DNA from 2 places in the Parageobacillus sp. NEAU-HV-2 genome. Region 1 is predicted to be linked to the other one. Evidence: riboswitches for the same ligand, from Rfam matches in the RefSeq annotation. Region 1 holds a riboswitch; the other holds the start of a gene.

Region 1 (7,999 bases):
ATGATTGGCACGTTTGTATTAGTACTTGGCATTTTAGCAATTGGTGCCAATAAATTTGCTGATGGGCTAAATCCGTTTATCGTCGGGTTTCTTATTGTCGCCATTGGTCTTTCTCTTGGCGGAACGACAGGATATGCCATTAACCCGGCGCGTGATTTAGGACCGCGCATCGCTCACTTTTTGCTTCCGATACCAAAAAAAGGATCATCTAATTGGTCTTACGCATGGGTTCCGGTTGTTGGACCGGTTCTTGGCGGTTCATTTGGCGGGTTATTTTACAAAGCTGTCTTTCTAGGAAAAATGACAGCAGCATTTTGGTATGTGCTTATTGCAATTGTAGTAGTACTCGCATTTGCATTCATTAGTCAAGAAAAAACATCGAGTAGCTATAATAAACCAAAAAATGCTTTAATGTAATTAGGGGGAGGAAATGGTAATGGAACAATACATTTTGTCACTAGACCAAGGAACAACAAGCTCACGCGCCATATTGTTCAATCAAAAAGGAGAAATCGTTCATATCGCGCAACAGGAATTTACACAATATTTTCCAAAACCGGGCTGGGTCGAGCATAATGCCAATGAAATCTGGGGATCGATTTTGGCGGTGATTGCCAGCGTCTTGTCAGAAGCATCGGTGAAGCCGGAACAAGTAGCAGCGATCGGCATTACGAACCAGCGGGAAACGACCGTCGTATGGGATAAACATACAGGGTTGCCAGTTTATAATGCAATTGTTTGGCAATCGCGGCAGACGGCCGACATTTGCGAACAACTCAAACAACAAGGATATGATGACTTATTCCGCAAGAAAACTGGTTTATTAATTGACCCTTATTTTTCCGGGACAAAAGTAAAATGGATTTTAGACAACGTGGAAGGAGCGCGGGAGAAAGCAGAAAAAGGTGATTTATTGTTCGGTACGATCGACACGTGGCTCATTTGGAAGCTTTCCGGCGGCCGCGCCCATGTTACCGACTATTCCAACGCGTCGCGTACATTGTTATTTAACATTCACACCTTGCAATGGGATGAAGAAATTTTAACGATTTTAGGCATTCCAAAGTCGATGCTTCCAGAAGTGCGTCCATCTTCCGAAGTGTATGCCAAAACGATTCCATATCATTTCTTCGGTGTCGAAGTGCCGATTGCCGGGGCGGCCGGCGACCAGCAAGCGGCGCTGTTCGGGCAGGCGTGCTTTGCCGAAGGAATGGCGAAAAACACGTACGGCACCGGGTGCTTTATGTTGATGAATACGGGCGAAAAAGCGGTGCAATCGCAGCACGGTTTGTTAACCACGATTGCCTGGGGAATTGACGGAAAAGTCGAATATGCGCTTGAAGGCAGCATTTTCGTCGCCGGTTCGGCGATTCAGTGGCTGCGTGATGGGTTGCGCATGATTAAGCAGGCGGCAGACAGCGAAGCATATGCGGAAAAAGTAGACTCGACTGACGGCGTTTACGTCGTGCCGGCATTCGTCGGCCTTGGCACGCCGTATTGGGATAGCGATGTCCGCGGTGCGGTATTCGGCCTAACGCGCGGTACGACGAAAGAACATTTCATTCGCGCGACATTGGAATCGCTCGCTTACCAGACGAAAGACGTGCTGACGGCGATGGAAGCGGACTCGGGCATTGCCTTGAAAACGCTGCGCGTCGACGGCGGAGCGGTGAAAAACAACTTCTTAATGCAATTCCAAAGCGATATGCTCGGCGTGCCGGTAGAGCGTCCGGTCATCAATGAAACAACGGCGCTTGGCGCCGCCTATTTGGCCGGGCTTGCCGTCGGCTATTGGAAAGACCGCAATGAAATTGCCGCCCAGTGGCAATTAGAGCGCCGCTTTGAACCGCAAATGGCAGAAGAAAAACGAGAAGCGTTGTATGCGGGGTGGAAAAAAGCAGTCAAAGCGGCAATGGCGTTTAAATAAGGAAGGATGCAAAAAGGGGCTGACGCAAAAGATGGTGGAATCGATCTTTTGCAACCGCCCCTTCTTTTTAGCCGAGAACACTCCCACTTCAATGAAGCAAGTGGGAGATAAACCATTTGTTATTTTTTTGAGGTTTTATATTCAATCGCGAAAACATACAAGGTTGCTCCAGAGCCCCCACTTCAGAAGTTAAGTGAAGGATTGTCCATTTTTCTGCACAAGGATGATGGAAGAGGGTATCCCGATTACGTTCATGTATGGGCAACTCCGCTACGAAGCAGATCGGTCGCCTCCACGGCGGGCACCGGCGGGCGGAACAAATAGCCTTGCGCTTCTTGGCAGCCTTTCTCGCGCAAATAGGAAAGCTGCTCGATCCGCTCGACTCCTTCAGCAACTACATTCATGCCAAGATGATGCGCGAGCGAAATAATCGTGTTTGTAATCACGCTTCCGTAATAGGAGTGGGGACAGTCGGCGATAAACGAACGATCAATTTTCACTGTATCGATTGCAAGCTGTTTTAAATAAGCGAGCGAAGAATATCCTGTGCCGAAATCGTCGATGGCAAGGCGCACCCCGATTTCTTTGAGGCGGCGCAAGTTATTTAAAATCGTCGCTTCATTGTAAACGGCAATGTTTTCTGTAATTTCGAGCTCAAGCCATGCTGGGTCCATATTCGTTTCTGCTAAAATTTCTTCGATGCGGGCGGCGAAACGATGATCGTACAGCTCTTTCACGGAAACGTTTACCGCAATGCGAATCGGCGGCAGTCCTTGTTTCCGCCAGCGTTCGTGCTGCCTGCACGCCTGTCTTACCGTCCATTCACCGATTGGGACAATCAGTCCTGTTTCTTCGGCGAGCGGGATAAATTCGCTAGGAGGAATGGCTCCTTTGTCGGGATGGTGCCAGCGAATGAGCGTTTCTAGCGCGGCAAGCTTTTTTTGCTGTATATCGACAATCGGCTGGTAAACAACGGACAATTGTTTCTGTTTCACGGCATAATGCAGATCGTTAAGCAAAAAGATATTTGGCAGCCGCTGTCGCAAAAGCGACTCATTGTAAATATAATAGCCGTTTTTTCCTTTTCGTTTTGCTTCGTCTGTCGCTATATCTGCATACGTAATGATCGTATCAATATCCGTGTCTTGATCCTGGAAAAAAGCGATGCCGATGCTGCACGTAAGAAATAGTTCACGCGCGTCGACGCGAAACGGCTCCGTAAAGGCTGCCAATATTTCTTCCGCGGTCCGCACTGCTTCTTCATTTCTAGCGATGGGCGCTAATAAAATGATAAATTCGTCGCCGCTCATATAAGCGACGTCGCCGCGATCATCCACTTTTTCCCGCAATCGCTCCGCTACCTTTTTCAACAGTTGATCGCCGGTATGATGCCCTAGCGTATCGTTAATATACTTAAATCCATCTAGATCTATATATAAAATGGCGCCAAGGTGCTTCATTTCTTTCGTTTTTAGAAACGCATCGCTGGCAAGCTCTTGCAGCCGCCGCCGGTTTGGAAGCCCCGTCAACGAGTCATAATATGCCATACGACGAATTTGTTCATTTTGTTCGGTCCGTTCTGTCACATCTTTGGCAATGCAAGAAATGGCGATAATTTTTTTATTGACGAAAATAGGAATAGACGTAACGCTGACATAACGTTGGCTGCCGGACTGATGGCGAATGCGCAGTTCGATATGGCATGAATGCCCTTTCGCTGTATCGCGGAACGCTTTTATTGCTTTCGGCACATCTTCTTTGACAACCAAATCGTCGATTTTCATCGTTAAGAGCGCGTCGCGGCTATAGCCGGAAATGACGGAACACGCCTCATTGGCCGCAAAAAAAGAACCATCAAGATACAAGGAGAAAACGGCGTCTTGATTATAATGAAATAGCGACTCATATATTTGCCTGCTTTCTTGCAGCGCCTGTTTCATTTTCTCATGCTCGAGCGCGATTCCGGCCAATGAAGAAAACGTATAAATGAGATCGATGTCTGCGTCTTGAGGCTCACACGGCTGCTCATGATAGATAGCAAATGTTCCTAAGACTTTTCCATTAGAAGAAAAGATCGGAATTGACCAGCAGGCGCGCAAACCGTGAGGCAAGGCGAGATGTCGATAATTTTTCCATAACGGATCATGCTCGATATCGCTGACGATGACAAGCTCTTTTCGATAAGCCGCCGTACCGCATGACCCGGCGCACGGGCCGATTTCAAGCCCGTTGATCGCGTCAACATACGCGTGCGGCAAACTGGGAGCGGCGCCATGATAAAGCCGGTTATCGTCTTCATTGGCCAATAAAATCGAACATACGATATGCGGGCGGATTTCTTCCACCGATTGGGCGAGCTCTGTCAAAATTTCCTCCAGTGGAGTATGTTTGACGACCAGCTCTAAAATATGCCTCTGTTTCGCTAACAGCTGTTTTGCATACGTTTCCGCCGCCATGTTATAACATGATGCGAGGAAAAGCATTTTTCCGTTTTCAGATCGCCTCTTGCGAATTCCCATTTGCATAAATAAAATGTTTCCAGCCTTTGTCACCGTCCGCAACTCCAGCGTATGGACCGCATCTGCTGGAGTTGTAAAAATAAGCTGAGCCTGTTGTTTCAGGCGTAGCTGATCTTCTTGATGAACGATGATCGAAATGGGCGCGCCAATGAGCTCGTCGCGTTTGTATCCGAGCGCCGATACGGCAAAATCATTTATATCAACGATATAACCATCTAGATCAAAAATAAATTGCACGGCAGGCATAAAAAAGTAAAGCGGAATGTAGGGAGTTTGCATCTGATATTTCCTCATATAAAAGCAACTCTCCAATCATGAACGAAATAATTTTTTCTACACCATATTATCTATATTATCACGTTTCATTTGATTTTGTCGAAAAAAACAGAATAGTGACGAAAGAGAACAAAAATGGCTGATGCGAACGATCATTTATACCGCACATGCCCAATGTTTTGGGAAATGAAGAAGCAAATGTCTACCAAATTTAAAATAAAACTATGTGCTAAATAATCAACAAAAAAATAAGAAAGAATAAAAGTCGCTTAGCCAAATTCTATCCGCTTTTAGAAGCAGCGCAATAATAAGAAGAGGGAGAAGGTGCTTTTGCCCTTCCTTTCCTAATTTGCGGAAAAACAAAAAATGATTGTCATCACAAAAGGACCATGATAAGATAAAAACAAACTACATACAGTCTTATCAAGAGTGGATGAGAGATCGGGCTCAATGACTCCACAGCAACCTGCGTATTTCGCAAGGTGCTCCAACCCGCAAAGCGGTTTCGCTTTGGATGATAAGAACGGCTGACCCCTTTCGCATCATTCATGGCGAAAGGGGTTTTTATGTACAATACAAAGGAAAGAGGTGGGGACGCCGAGTGCGCGAAAATGATTTGATTCGCAGTTGTATGGCGGCACACTTAAAAGCAGAATCGTTCGCTTCTCATGTCGCCCGCTGCATAAGAAAACAGCTGTTGCAATTTGACAAACAGGCAGTGTTGTATTTTGACTGTTGCGCGAATTTTTTTCATCTGTATGGGTATGCACAAGGAAAGTCTTTTTATCTTATTTTGACGCTTGCAGAAGTGGAAGAGTGGAAAGCCGCTGGTCCTTATGCGCTTGATCGCTATATTTTTGGACAACTAGCAGAAAAAGGAGTTTCATTGGTACATATGACCCCATATTTGCGGGCGGTATTTTCACAAGTTTAAAAAGGTGATAGAAAGGAAGAGAACGAAAATGACAGTGAAAAAATTTGAACATGTCGGCATTCAAGTCAAAGACATTGAAGTATCGAAAAAGTTTTATCAAGAGGTAGTCGGGTTGGAATTGCTCAGCGAGATGACGCATACGAACGGCACGATGAAACTAGCGTTTTTAGGATTGGATGGCTCGGTCATTGTCGAATTGATCGAAGGGTATAATCCGAATTTGCCGACGGAAGGAAAAGTGCATCACGTCGCCTTTACCGTGGAAGGAATTGAACAAGAAAAAGAACGGCTGCAGTCCCTTGGAATTTCGCTCGTCTGGGAAGATATTACGACGCTGCCAAACGGGGCGAAATATTTGTTCTTCCTTGGACCGGATGGTGAATGGATCGAATTTTATGAACCGGAAAAATAAAGAAACTGATAAAAACCGCTCTGTTTCTAGTTGCGAACAGAGCGGTTTTTCCATGACGTTTCGGTGATATACGGGAATTTTCGAAATACCCATTTCAACACGTTCGGTACGACGATAATGACAAGAAGAAGCCGCACAAATTGCAAGGAGCTGACAATTGCCGGATCTCCGCCGACTGTTTGCGCCGTTAACACCATTTCCACAAGTCCACCTGGGGCGAGGCTTAACAGCGCGGTCGACAGCGGAAGATCCGTTAATTTCGCAAATGCCCAGCCGCATCCGAACGATAGAGCAATTAATACTAGCGCAAGCAAAAAATATACCCAGCTAAATTTTCCGCCAAGCTTAATATCTTCTAACGTAATGCGGTCTCCCATGTTCATTCCGACACTAATTTGCGCCAAAATAATCAACCATGCAGGCAGTGGCGGTAAGTTCACTCCAGCCACATGCATCACTGCCGTTACGGCAAGGGGTCCGACGACGTATGCCGCCGGAATGATGTTTCGTAAAAGAAGCGCGCCAAAAACGCTTAACAAAAGCCAAGCGTAATGACCATCGGCAGAGGCAGCAACCGCCTGAGCGGTTGAGCTTCCTGACGATGCATCTCCGCTCAACCAATGAACAACGGCCGTGGGCACAAGAAAAACGACCGTTAACAAACGAATCGTTTGAAAAATCGTCACTAGTGCTGTATTGGCATTGAATGATTCGCTCGCGGCCACCATTTCCGACAATCCGCCCGGAACAGAGGCAAACACACTTGTCACCTTATCAATATGCGTCCATTTCGTCACGGCGATGCTGTTCATAATATTGATGACAATCAGCAACACCGCGACAGCGAGGAACGGAACAATATATGGCGCAATCGTTAACAGCGTCTCTTTTGTAAATGACAGTCCAAAATAAGTGCCTAATACAATCAATCCGCTGTTGGACAACGCCTTTGGCGCCGCTACTTGGCGCTTGATGATCGTTTTCCAAACAAGCATTCCGGTAATGGCCCCAAGCATCCATGGAATCGGGGAATGGAGATGATAAAACAGCAAACCGGCCAGTCCTGCGACGAGATAGGTTTCTAACACTTTCATTGCTGTAGTCCTTTCCATTCTCTGTAAACCTATCACTATTGTAAAGGAAAATAAAAGGAAAAGGAAGTAATGTGCTCATGTGGTATACTTGAAAAGGAAAGGGGAGGGAGAATGATGGAAGAACAAGTAAAACATGCGATTCAAGACGAATACCCAGAGGAATTTGCCTGGTGCTACGGATGCGGACGGATGAATGAGCACGGCCACCATTTCCGCACCGGATGGCAGGGGGAGAAAACGATTACGATTTATACGCCGCGCCCTGAGCATATCGCCATTCCCGGCTTCGTATATGGCGGATTGATCGCTTCGCTGATCGACTGCCACGGAACGGGCTCGGCTGCGCTGGCGCTGCATCGCAAAAATGGCCATGAACCAGGAGACGGAGAAGTGCCGCCGCGGTTTGTGACTGCTTCCTTGAACGTAGAGTTCTTGAAACCGACACCACACGGAGTTCCGTTAAAAGCAATCGGCACGGTCGAAGAAATTCATCCGAAAAAGTGGAAAGTGTATACGGAAGTGTACGCGAATGATACACTTTGCGCGCGTGGTGAAGTCGTGGCGGTGGTCATGCCGAAGACGTTTGGGCAAAAATAACACACCCATCGCATCGCAGACAAAAAGCAGGAGGTCGTCCTGCTTTTTTACCGTTTAGGCATAATCATCACCGAGGAAACGGCGTTTGCGACTTCTTTGCCGTTTTGCGTTAAGACAGCGGTCAGATAGGCAACAGTGCGTCCGAATTTTTCCACCTTTGCTTCGACCTCCACTTCACCGACAACGGTCGGGCGGTGGAACGTCGTATGTAGGTTGATCGAGGCAAATGTTTGGTCTTCA
Region 2 (7,999 bases), on a different contig from region 1:
TTTGTGCGTTTGATTCGAATCATACACGCTGACGAATTTATTTGTCAATACTTTTTGTAAAATTTTTTTCTGCCGCCTGATAATATTCAGGACGGCGGTCGGCAAAAATCGGGATGCGCGCCCGCACTTCCTGCACTTTTTGCAAATCGATTTGCGCCGTGAGTGCGCAAGGCTCCTCGCCCGCCTCGGCAATGATTTCTCCCCATGGATCGATGATCATGGAATGGCCGGCAAACACGTTGTTCGGGTCGCTGCCGGCGCGGTTGCAAGCGACGACATAGCATTGATTTTCAATGGCGCGCGCCGCAAGCAGCGTGCGCCAATGGGCAAGGCGGGGGAGCGGCCACTGGGCAACGACAAACAGCACTTCCGCCCCCTGGACCGCATGGACGCGGATCCATTCCGGAAAGCGGATGTCATAGCAAATGACACCGGCGCATAAGGTGTTTTCGAGCGTAAATAAACCGGTATCCTCCCCAGGCTGGAGGTAAAGATGTTCATCCATCAACTGAAAGAGGTGCAGTTTGCTGTATTCGCCAACGACTGTGCCGTTTCGGTCGACGACATACATCGTGTTTGTCACGCCTTTTGCCGTTTTTTTGGCGACTGAACCGGCGACAAGATGGACGCGGTACGATTTTGCCAGTTTGGTAATGAACGCTTTCACACGTTCGCCGTTTTCATCGGCGATTTCATCGAGACGAGTTAAGTCATAGCCAGTCGTCCATAGTTCAGGAAGAACGATGACATCCGGACGTTCTTTTGCAATTTTTTCTATTTCTCTTTCTACAACCTGTTCGTTTTCGTGCGGACTGCCGAAGACAATATCCAGCTGCAGGCAGGCAATTTTTAATGTCATTCGTGTTCACCTCGAAAAAATTTACTTTACATTTTGATTTTTACGATATATGATGTTGCACTAGAATTTCAAGAAATTTTTGAGAAGGTGTTAAGCATGACAAAACAATTTCCGTTATCCGACCTGTTAGAAGGGCTTCCAAAGCAGTTTTTCGCCTCATTAGTCGCGAAAGTAGCCAAAAAAATCGCGGAAGGATACGATGTCATCAATTTAGGGCAAGGAAATCCGGATCAGCCGACACCGCCACATATCGTTGAAGCGATGCAAAAGGCGGTGGCAAACCCGAAATATCACAAATATTCGCCGTTTCAAGGGTATTCTTTTTTGAAACAGGCGGTTGCCGAGTTTTACGAACGGGAATACGGCGTGACCGTTGACCCCGAAAAAGAAGTCGCCATTTTGTTCGGCGGCAAAGCGGGGCTTGTCGAGATTCCGCAATGCCTCGTGAATCCTGGTGATATCGTGCTCGTTCCTGACCCGGGGTATCCTGACTATTGGTCGGGGATTGCGCTGGCGCGTGCAAAAATGGTGATGATGCCATTGCGTGCCGAACATGGGTTTTTGCCTGATTATAGTGACATTCCTCGCCATATTGCAGAAAAAGCTAAACTTATGTTTTTAAATTATCCAAATAATCCAACCGGAGCGACTGCTTCGCAGGAATTTTTCGAGGAAACGGTGTCGTTTGCCGCCAAGCACGGGATTTGCGTCGTCCATGATTTTGCTTACGGTGCGATTGGCTTTGATGGAAAAAAACCGGTTAGCTTCCTTCAGGCAGAAGGGGCAAAAGACATCGGCGTGGAAATTTATACGTTTTCGAAAACGTATAATATGGCGGGCTGGCGCGTCGCATTTGCCGTCGGCAATGAAAGCGTGATTGCGGCGATTAATTTGCTTCAGGACCATTTATACGTCAGCCTGTTTGGCGCGATTCAAGAAGCGGCAGCAACCGCTCTTCTTTCCTCGCAGCGCTGTGTCGAAGAGCTTGTCGCCTTATATGAATCACGGCGCAATACGTTTATGGCGGCATTGCGGCAAATCGGCTGGGATGTCGCGCCACCGAAGGGCTCGTTTTTCGCGTGGCTGCCGGTGCCGCACGGCTGGACGTCGGAACGTTTTTCCGATTATTTGCTTGAAAAAGCGCATGTGGCTGTCGCGCCGGGAATCGGGTTTGGCGAGCATGGGGAAGGCTATGTGCGCGTTGGCTTATTGACGAGCGAAGCCCGTTTACAAGAAGCCGCGGAGCGGATTGGCAAGCTTTGTCTTTTTGAAAACAAAAAAATGATTGACAACGTTTAAAAATGCTGTCATAATTCAAATTAAATTTGCATGCACGAATAGTCCGAAAAGTGAATACAATATTGCAAGCATTCTTATCAAGAGTAGGTGGAGGGACAAGCCCAATGAAGCCCGGCAACCGGCTTGGCGGTGATCGCGAAGCACGGTGCTAATTCTTGCAGCGGAAACGCTGAGAGATAAGAAGAGTGTCAATTTCAATGCCTCTTCTTATGAAGAGGCTTTTTTGATGAAGAGAAAGAGGGATGAACATGAGTCAAGTCATTGCCACATATCTTATTCACGATGAGAAAGATATAAAGAAAAAAGCAGAAGGCATCGCCCTTGGCTTAACGGTTGGCACATGGACCGACCTGCCTCTATTGGAACAAGAGCAACTGCGCAAACATAAAGGGGAAGTCGTCCATATACAAGAGTTGGAAGAAAGCGAACGGGTAAATCAGTATTTTGGCAAACGGCTGAAGCGCGCGATCGTGCAAATCGCTTATCCGACAGTCAACTTCAGCGCTGACATTCCGGCGCTTTTGGCAACGGTGTTCGGCAAGCTGTCTTTAGACGGAGAAGTAAAATTGCTAGATGTAACGCTCCCTGACGCTTGGAAAAAACAGTTTCCGGGTCCGCGCTTCGGCATCGATGGGATTCGCCAAAAAGTCAATGTATATGACCGTCCGCTTCTCATGAGCATTTTTAAAGGCATTATCGGCCGCGATTTAGCATATTTAACCGAACAGCTGAAGCAGCAGGCGTTTGGCGGGGTCGATCTTGTCAAGGATGATGAAATTTTATTTGACAGCGATGTGCTGCCGTTTGAAAAACGGATTGCGGATGGGAAAGCGGTGCTCAACGAAGTGTTCGAACAGACGGGAAAACGAACGTTATATGCCGTCAATTTAACCGGCAAAATGTTCGAATTGAAAGAAAAAGCAAAACGCGCGGTGGAGCTGGGCGCGGATGTATTGCTGTTTAACGTTTTTGTATACGGGTTGGATGTATTGCAAGGATTACGCGAGGATGAAGAGATTGCCATTCCGATTATGGCTCATCCGGCATTCAGCGGCGCGCTTACCCCGTCGGAATTTTACGGTGTTAAAGCGTCCTTGCTGCTTGGCAAGCTGCTTCGTCTTGCCGGGGCCGACTTTGTCTTGTTCCCATCGCCGTACGGAAGCGTCGCGATCGACAAAGAAGAAGCGCTTGGCATCGCCAAAGAATTAACGGATGAGAAGGAGCCGTTAAAACAGGCGTTTCCGGTGCCGTCAGCGGGCATTCACCCAGGGCTGGTGCCGCTTCTGTTCCGCGATTTCGGCGTAAACAGCGTCGTCAACGCCGGCGGCGGCATTCACGGCCATCCAGACGGAGCGGCAGGGGGCGGCAAAGCGTTCCGCGCTGCCATCGATGCTGTGCTTGCCGGCAAATCTTTACATGAAGCGGCCCGTGACAATGAGGCGTTGCAAAAAGCGCTCGACCTGTGGGGCGCAGTAGAGGTGACATCATGACCAAACGAGTGATCTTTTGCGATTTTGACGGAACGATTACGGACAATGACAACATTATCGCGATTATGAAGCAGTTTGCGCCGCCCGAGTGGGAAGCGTTAAAAGATGATATATTGGCGCAGCGCATCTCCGTGCAGGAAGGGGTGGGGAAAATGTTTTCCCTGCTTCCATCGAGCCGGAAGGAGGAAATTACGGATTTCATTTTGCAAACCGCCCGCCTTCGCGACGGGTTTCGCGAATTTGTCGCATTTACAAAGGAGCACGACATTCCGCTTTATGTCGTCAGCGGTGGCATCGACTTTTTTGTCTATCCGCTGTTAGAAGGACTGGTCGAAAAAGAGCGCATTTTTTGCAACAGTGCTGATTTCAGCGGCGAGACGATCCGCATCACATGGCCGCATGCGTGCGATGGCCAGTGCCAAAACGGCTGTGGCTGCTGCAAGCCATCCTTGTTGAGAAAACTGGCCGTGCCGGATGCATTTCATATCGTGATCGGCGATTCGATCACTGATTTAGAAGTAGCGAAACGGGCTGACCACGTCCTCGCCCGCGACTTCCTGCTAGACAAGTGTCAGGAGCTCGATCTTCCGCACACGCCGTTTACAACGTTTTTCGATGTCATTCATTTTTTGCAGACGATGGAGGTAAACGTATGAGCATCGTTGTGAAAAAATGGAGGGAGTTGGCCGAAGTCAAGGCAGAGCTGGCAGAGCGCGATTGGTTTTTCGCGACGAGCGGCAACTTGTCCATCAAGGTAACGGAGAACCCGCTGACTTTTCTTGTCACCGCAAGCGGTAAAGACAAGCGCAAGCAGACAGACGAAGATTTTTTGCTTGTCGACGCGTTCGGGCATCCGGTCGAGAATACAAATTTAAAGCCGTCCGCGGAAACGCTGCTGCATGTGGAAATTTACAATCGGACAAATGCCGGCTGCAGCCTCCACGTCCATACAGTTGATAATAATATTATTTCCGAGCTGTACGGGGATAAAGGAGAAGTCGCATTTTCCGGACAGGAAATCATTAAAGCGTTCGGGCTGTGGGAAGAAGATGCGACGGTCCGCATCCCGATTATTCCGAATTATGCGCACATTCCGACGCTGGCCAAGGAATTCGCCAAACATGTCAACGGGGATGCCGGTGCGGTGTTGATCCGCAATCACGGCATTACCGTCTGGGCGCGGGACGCGTTTGAGGCAAAGAAGTTTTTAGAAGCGTGGGAGTTTTTATTCAGCTGGCACGTCAAGTGGCTGCTGCTGAAGCAGACCGCTGTGCTGCCGGTTGTTAAACCATAAAATTGATGGAGGGGGAAATTCCAATGGCAGTAATCAAAGTGAGAAAAACGGGAGAAGTGATTGAAGGGGATGAAAATGTCCGCAGCTTTTTAAACAAACAAGGCGTGTTGTACGAGCATTGGGACATTAACAAACTACCGGAACATTTGCGCGACAAATATGTATTGACCGACGAAGAAAAAGAGGAAATTTTGGCGACGTTTAAAGAAGAAATTGAAGATTTGGCGGCGAGAAGAGGCTACAAAACGTGGGATATTGTCGCCTTATCGGATGCGACGCCGAATTTAGATGAACTGTTGAAAAAGTTTGAACAAGTGCACATTCATACGGAAGATGAAGTGCGCGCTATTACTGCTGGCCATGGCATTTTTATCATCAAAGGGGACAGCGAAACCGGCTATTTTGATGTCGAATTGGAAGCTGGCGATGTCATTTCCGTGCCGGAAGGAAACCCGCATTATTTCACCTTAATGGACGACCGCCAAGTCGTCGCCGTCCGCTTGTTTATCGACCCGTCCGGCTGGGTTGCCCATCCGTATGAAGAAAAAGAAGAAGTAGGCCAGTAAGGCGATAACCCCCCTGTTTCCCTTCGGGCAGGGGGGTGTTTCATTAAAACGATTCGACTAAAAAAATCATAAATAATATGCCGATGATAAACGAATAGGTGGATGTCCGCTCATTTCCGTCTCCGTGGCTTTCTGGAATCAATTCTTTATAAATAATAAACAGCATCGCTCCTGCGGCAAAGGCAAGGCCATACGGAACCAGCTCGCGAAAGATGGAGGTTAAATAAAAGCCAAGCAGAGAAGTGACAATTTCCACCGCACCGGTTAATGTGGCGATGATAAACGCTTTCCATTTTCCGATTTGCTGGTTAATCAAAAAAAGCGCGACTAAAAATCCTTCCGGCGCGTTTTGCAAGCCAATCGCCAACGCGATTAAATTGCCGGTCTCCGCTACATTGGAAGCGTAACTAACCCCGACCGACAATCCTTCGGGAAGGTTATGCAACGTAATCGCCGCGATAATCAGCATCGCCTTTTCATCAAACTGGATTTCTTTTTGCGTATGCTCTAAATCGATATGCGGCACGGTCATCTCTAAAACCGTTAATGTAAGAACGCCAAGAAACAGTCCAACCGTTAAGGCGGCAAAGCCTCCCATTTCCAACGCCCCAGGGATTAAACTCATCATCGAAGCAGCCATCATAATGCCTGCGGAAAACGCCAGCAATATATCCCGCCAGCGGTGGGTAATCGATCTCGCCAAAAATAAAATCGGCACCGCTCCCAACCCGGTCGATAACGCCGACAATATACTGCCGATTAATACTTGTTTCATCGCATCCCCCTTTTCGTGCTTCCAGTATTTTTACCATATGCGTTCTCTGATCGAATGTGATAACCGCCTAAACAATAAATAGAACCTATTTCATACTATTAATATAATAAACCAAATCACCAAATGATGAGTATGGCTGTGCTTTAAAAAACATTTGCGCCATATCAAATAGTTAAAGTATAATGCAAGTAAGAAAACGGTGTTTTGTGGAAATCAACAGGACATGCCTTTATAAATTTAGCGACAAAAGGGTTTGATTGTGAATGGAGAAGGACATTAAGCAATCATTAAAATTGTTTATCGTTTTATCAAGAGCATATCGATCTGTTAGTGACCAAGCGAATAAATCGATTCAATCGTTCGGCGTCAATCCAACCGAGTTTGCCGTGTTAGAGCTGCTTTACCATAAAGGGGATCAGCCGCTGCAGCAAATCGGGGAGAAAATTTTGCTCGCGAGCGGAAGCATTACTTATGTGGTCGATAAGCTCGAAAGCAAAGGATTGATTGTACGGAGGGCATGTGAGAAAGACCGCCGCGTCACGTACGCTTCAATCACGGAAAAGGGAAGAGCGTTTATCGAAAACGTTTTTCCAGAGCATGCGCAGACGATTCACGAAACGGTTTCCGGCTTGACGGCTGAAGAAAAGGAACAGGCGATTTCGTTATTAAAAAAATTGGGATACGGAGCAAAAAGAGAATAATTTGCGATCGTTTAACATAAGTGGCTGCCGTGAGCAGCCACTTTTTTTATGCCAAATATTGCTCAAACCACCCGACAATAGGATAGAGCCGCTCAAGGCGAAGCGCCGGTGGACTGCTGCGGGACAGATCATGAGCGCAATATACTACAAAGCCGACAAAAACAGAGTGTTCGAAAATTTGTCATGAAGATTTGACAAGATGCGATAAAAAATTTCTTAAAAAACTTGCAAACAAAATGCTATATTGTAACACTATCGTAAAAAATGTTAATTTTTATCTTTTTCTTATACTTTGTCAATCTTTTTTTTGCAAGTAATAGATGGGAATGATTTATATCAATTACAAAACAGGATTAAATACCCGTGAAAGATATTTTTTTACAATATCAGTTTTTATCGGGGATCGATCTCGATTTTTTTATGAAAAAAATCTTTTCTTTCAGAAAACAATGGTAAATTAATCTAATTTACATATTTATCCACAAATATTACAAAAAACCCGTGTTATTATGTATGTGCAAGCAAGGGATGAGATTGAAGGAGGAGAAACCGTGAACAAAAAAGTCGTATTTTCACTTGCTGCATCTTTAGCGATTTTAGGAGGATCTTTTACAGCGAAAACAGAAGCAGCTGGGCCTGCTCCATGTCCGGCTATCCAAAACTATGAAGTTAAAACTGTCTATCCATCTAGTATTCAAGATATCGAAAAATGGGTGCAGTTTATTTTAGAACAAACAGGAAATGCAGAATTGACAAAACTGATACAGCAAAAACCAGCTACAACTACTGTCCAAAAACCGTCAACGAATGTACAAACTCCTGTAAGCAAGCCAGCAACGCAGGCGCCTGCACCGAGCCAAAAAGTAAATAATGAAGCAGGATTAAAGGCTTATGAACAACAAGTAGTAGACTTAACGAACAAAGAAAGAGCGAAATATGGTTTGCCGCCTTTAAAGGTTGATTTAGCGTTAAGCAAAGTGGCCCGTGAAAAGTCAAGAGACATGGCAGTGAACCA

What was found. A riboswitch is a leader RNA that binds a small molecule or an ion and turns the genes downstream of it on or off. The one in region 1 is predicted to bind S-adenosylmethionine.
Region 2: another riboswitch for S-adenosylmethionine. It lies ahead of mtnW (2,3-diketo-5-methylthiopentyl-1-phosphate enolase); the one in region 1 lies ahead of AC1WMD_RS14470 (hypothetical protein).

The regions. Positions count from the first base shown of each region.
Region 1 is NZ_JBXUJJ010000009.1:55,067-63,065, forward strand. Features, by position in the region: gene AC1WMD_RS14455 (MIP/aquaporin family protein) at 1-417, shown strand, start outside; gene glpK (glycerol kinase GlpK) at 437-1,927, shown strand; gene AC1WMD_RS14465 (EAL domain-containing protein) at 2,179-4,740, opposite strand; SAM riboswitch class I at 5,140-5,246, shown strand; gene AC1WMD_RS14470 (hypothetical protein) at 5,324-5,656, shown strand; gene AC1WMD_RS14475 (VOC family protein) at 5,685-6,068, shown strand; gene AC1WMD_RS14480 (AbrB family protein) at 6,095-7,180, opposite strand; gene AC1WMD_RS14485 (PaaI family thioesterase) at 7,277-7,759, shown strand; gene AC1WMD_RS14490 (PaaI family thioesterase) at 7,807-7,999, opposite strand, start outside.
Region 2 is NZ_JBXUJJ010000001.1:308,133-316,131, forward strand. Features, by position in the region: gene AC1WMD_RS01740 (carbon-nitrogen family hydrolase) at 38-859, opposite strand; gene AC1WMD_RS01745 (pyridoxal phosphate-dependent aminotransferase) at 956-2,158, shown strand; SAM riboswitch class I at 2,230-2,341, shown strand; gene mtnW (2,3-diketo-5-methylthiopentyl-1-phosphate enolase) at 2,407-3,648, shown strand; gene mtnX (2-hydroxy-3-keto-5-methylthiopentenyl-1-phosphate phosphatase) at 3,645-4,304, shown strand; gene AC1WMD_RS01760 (methylthioribulose 1-phosphate dehydratase) at 4,301-4,942, shown strand; gene mtnD (acireductone dioxygenase) at 4,966-5,508, shown strand; gene AC1WMD_RS01770 (ZIP family metal transporter) at 5,552-6,283, opposite strand; gene AC1WMD_RS01775 (MarR family winged helix-turn-helix transcriptional regulator) at 6,547-6,984, shown strand; gene AC1WMD_RS01780 (CAP domain-containing protein) at 7,536-7,999, shown strand, end outside.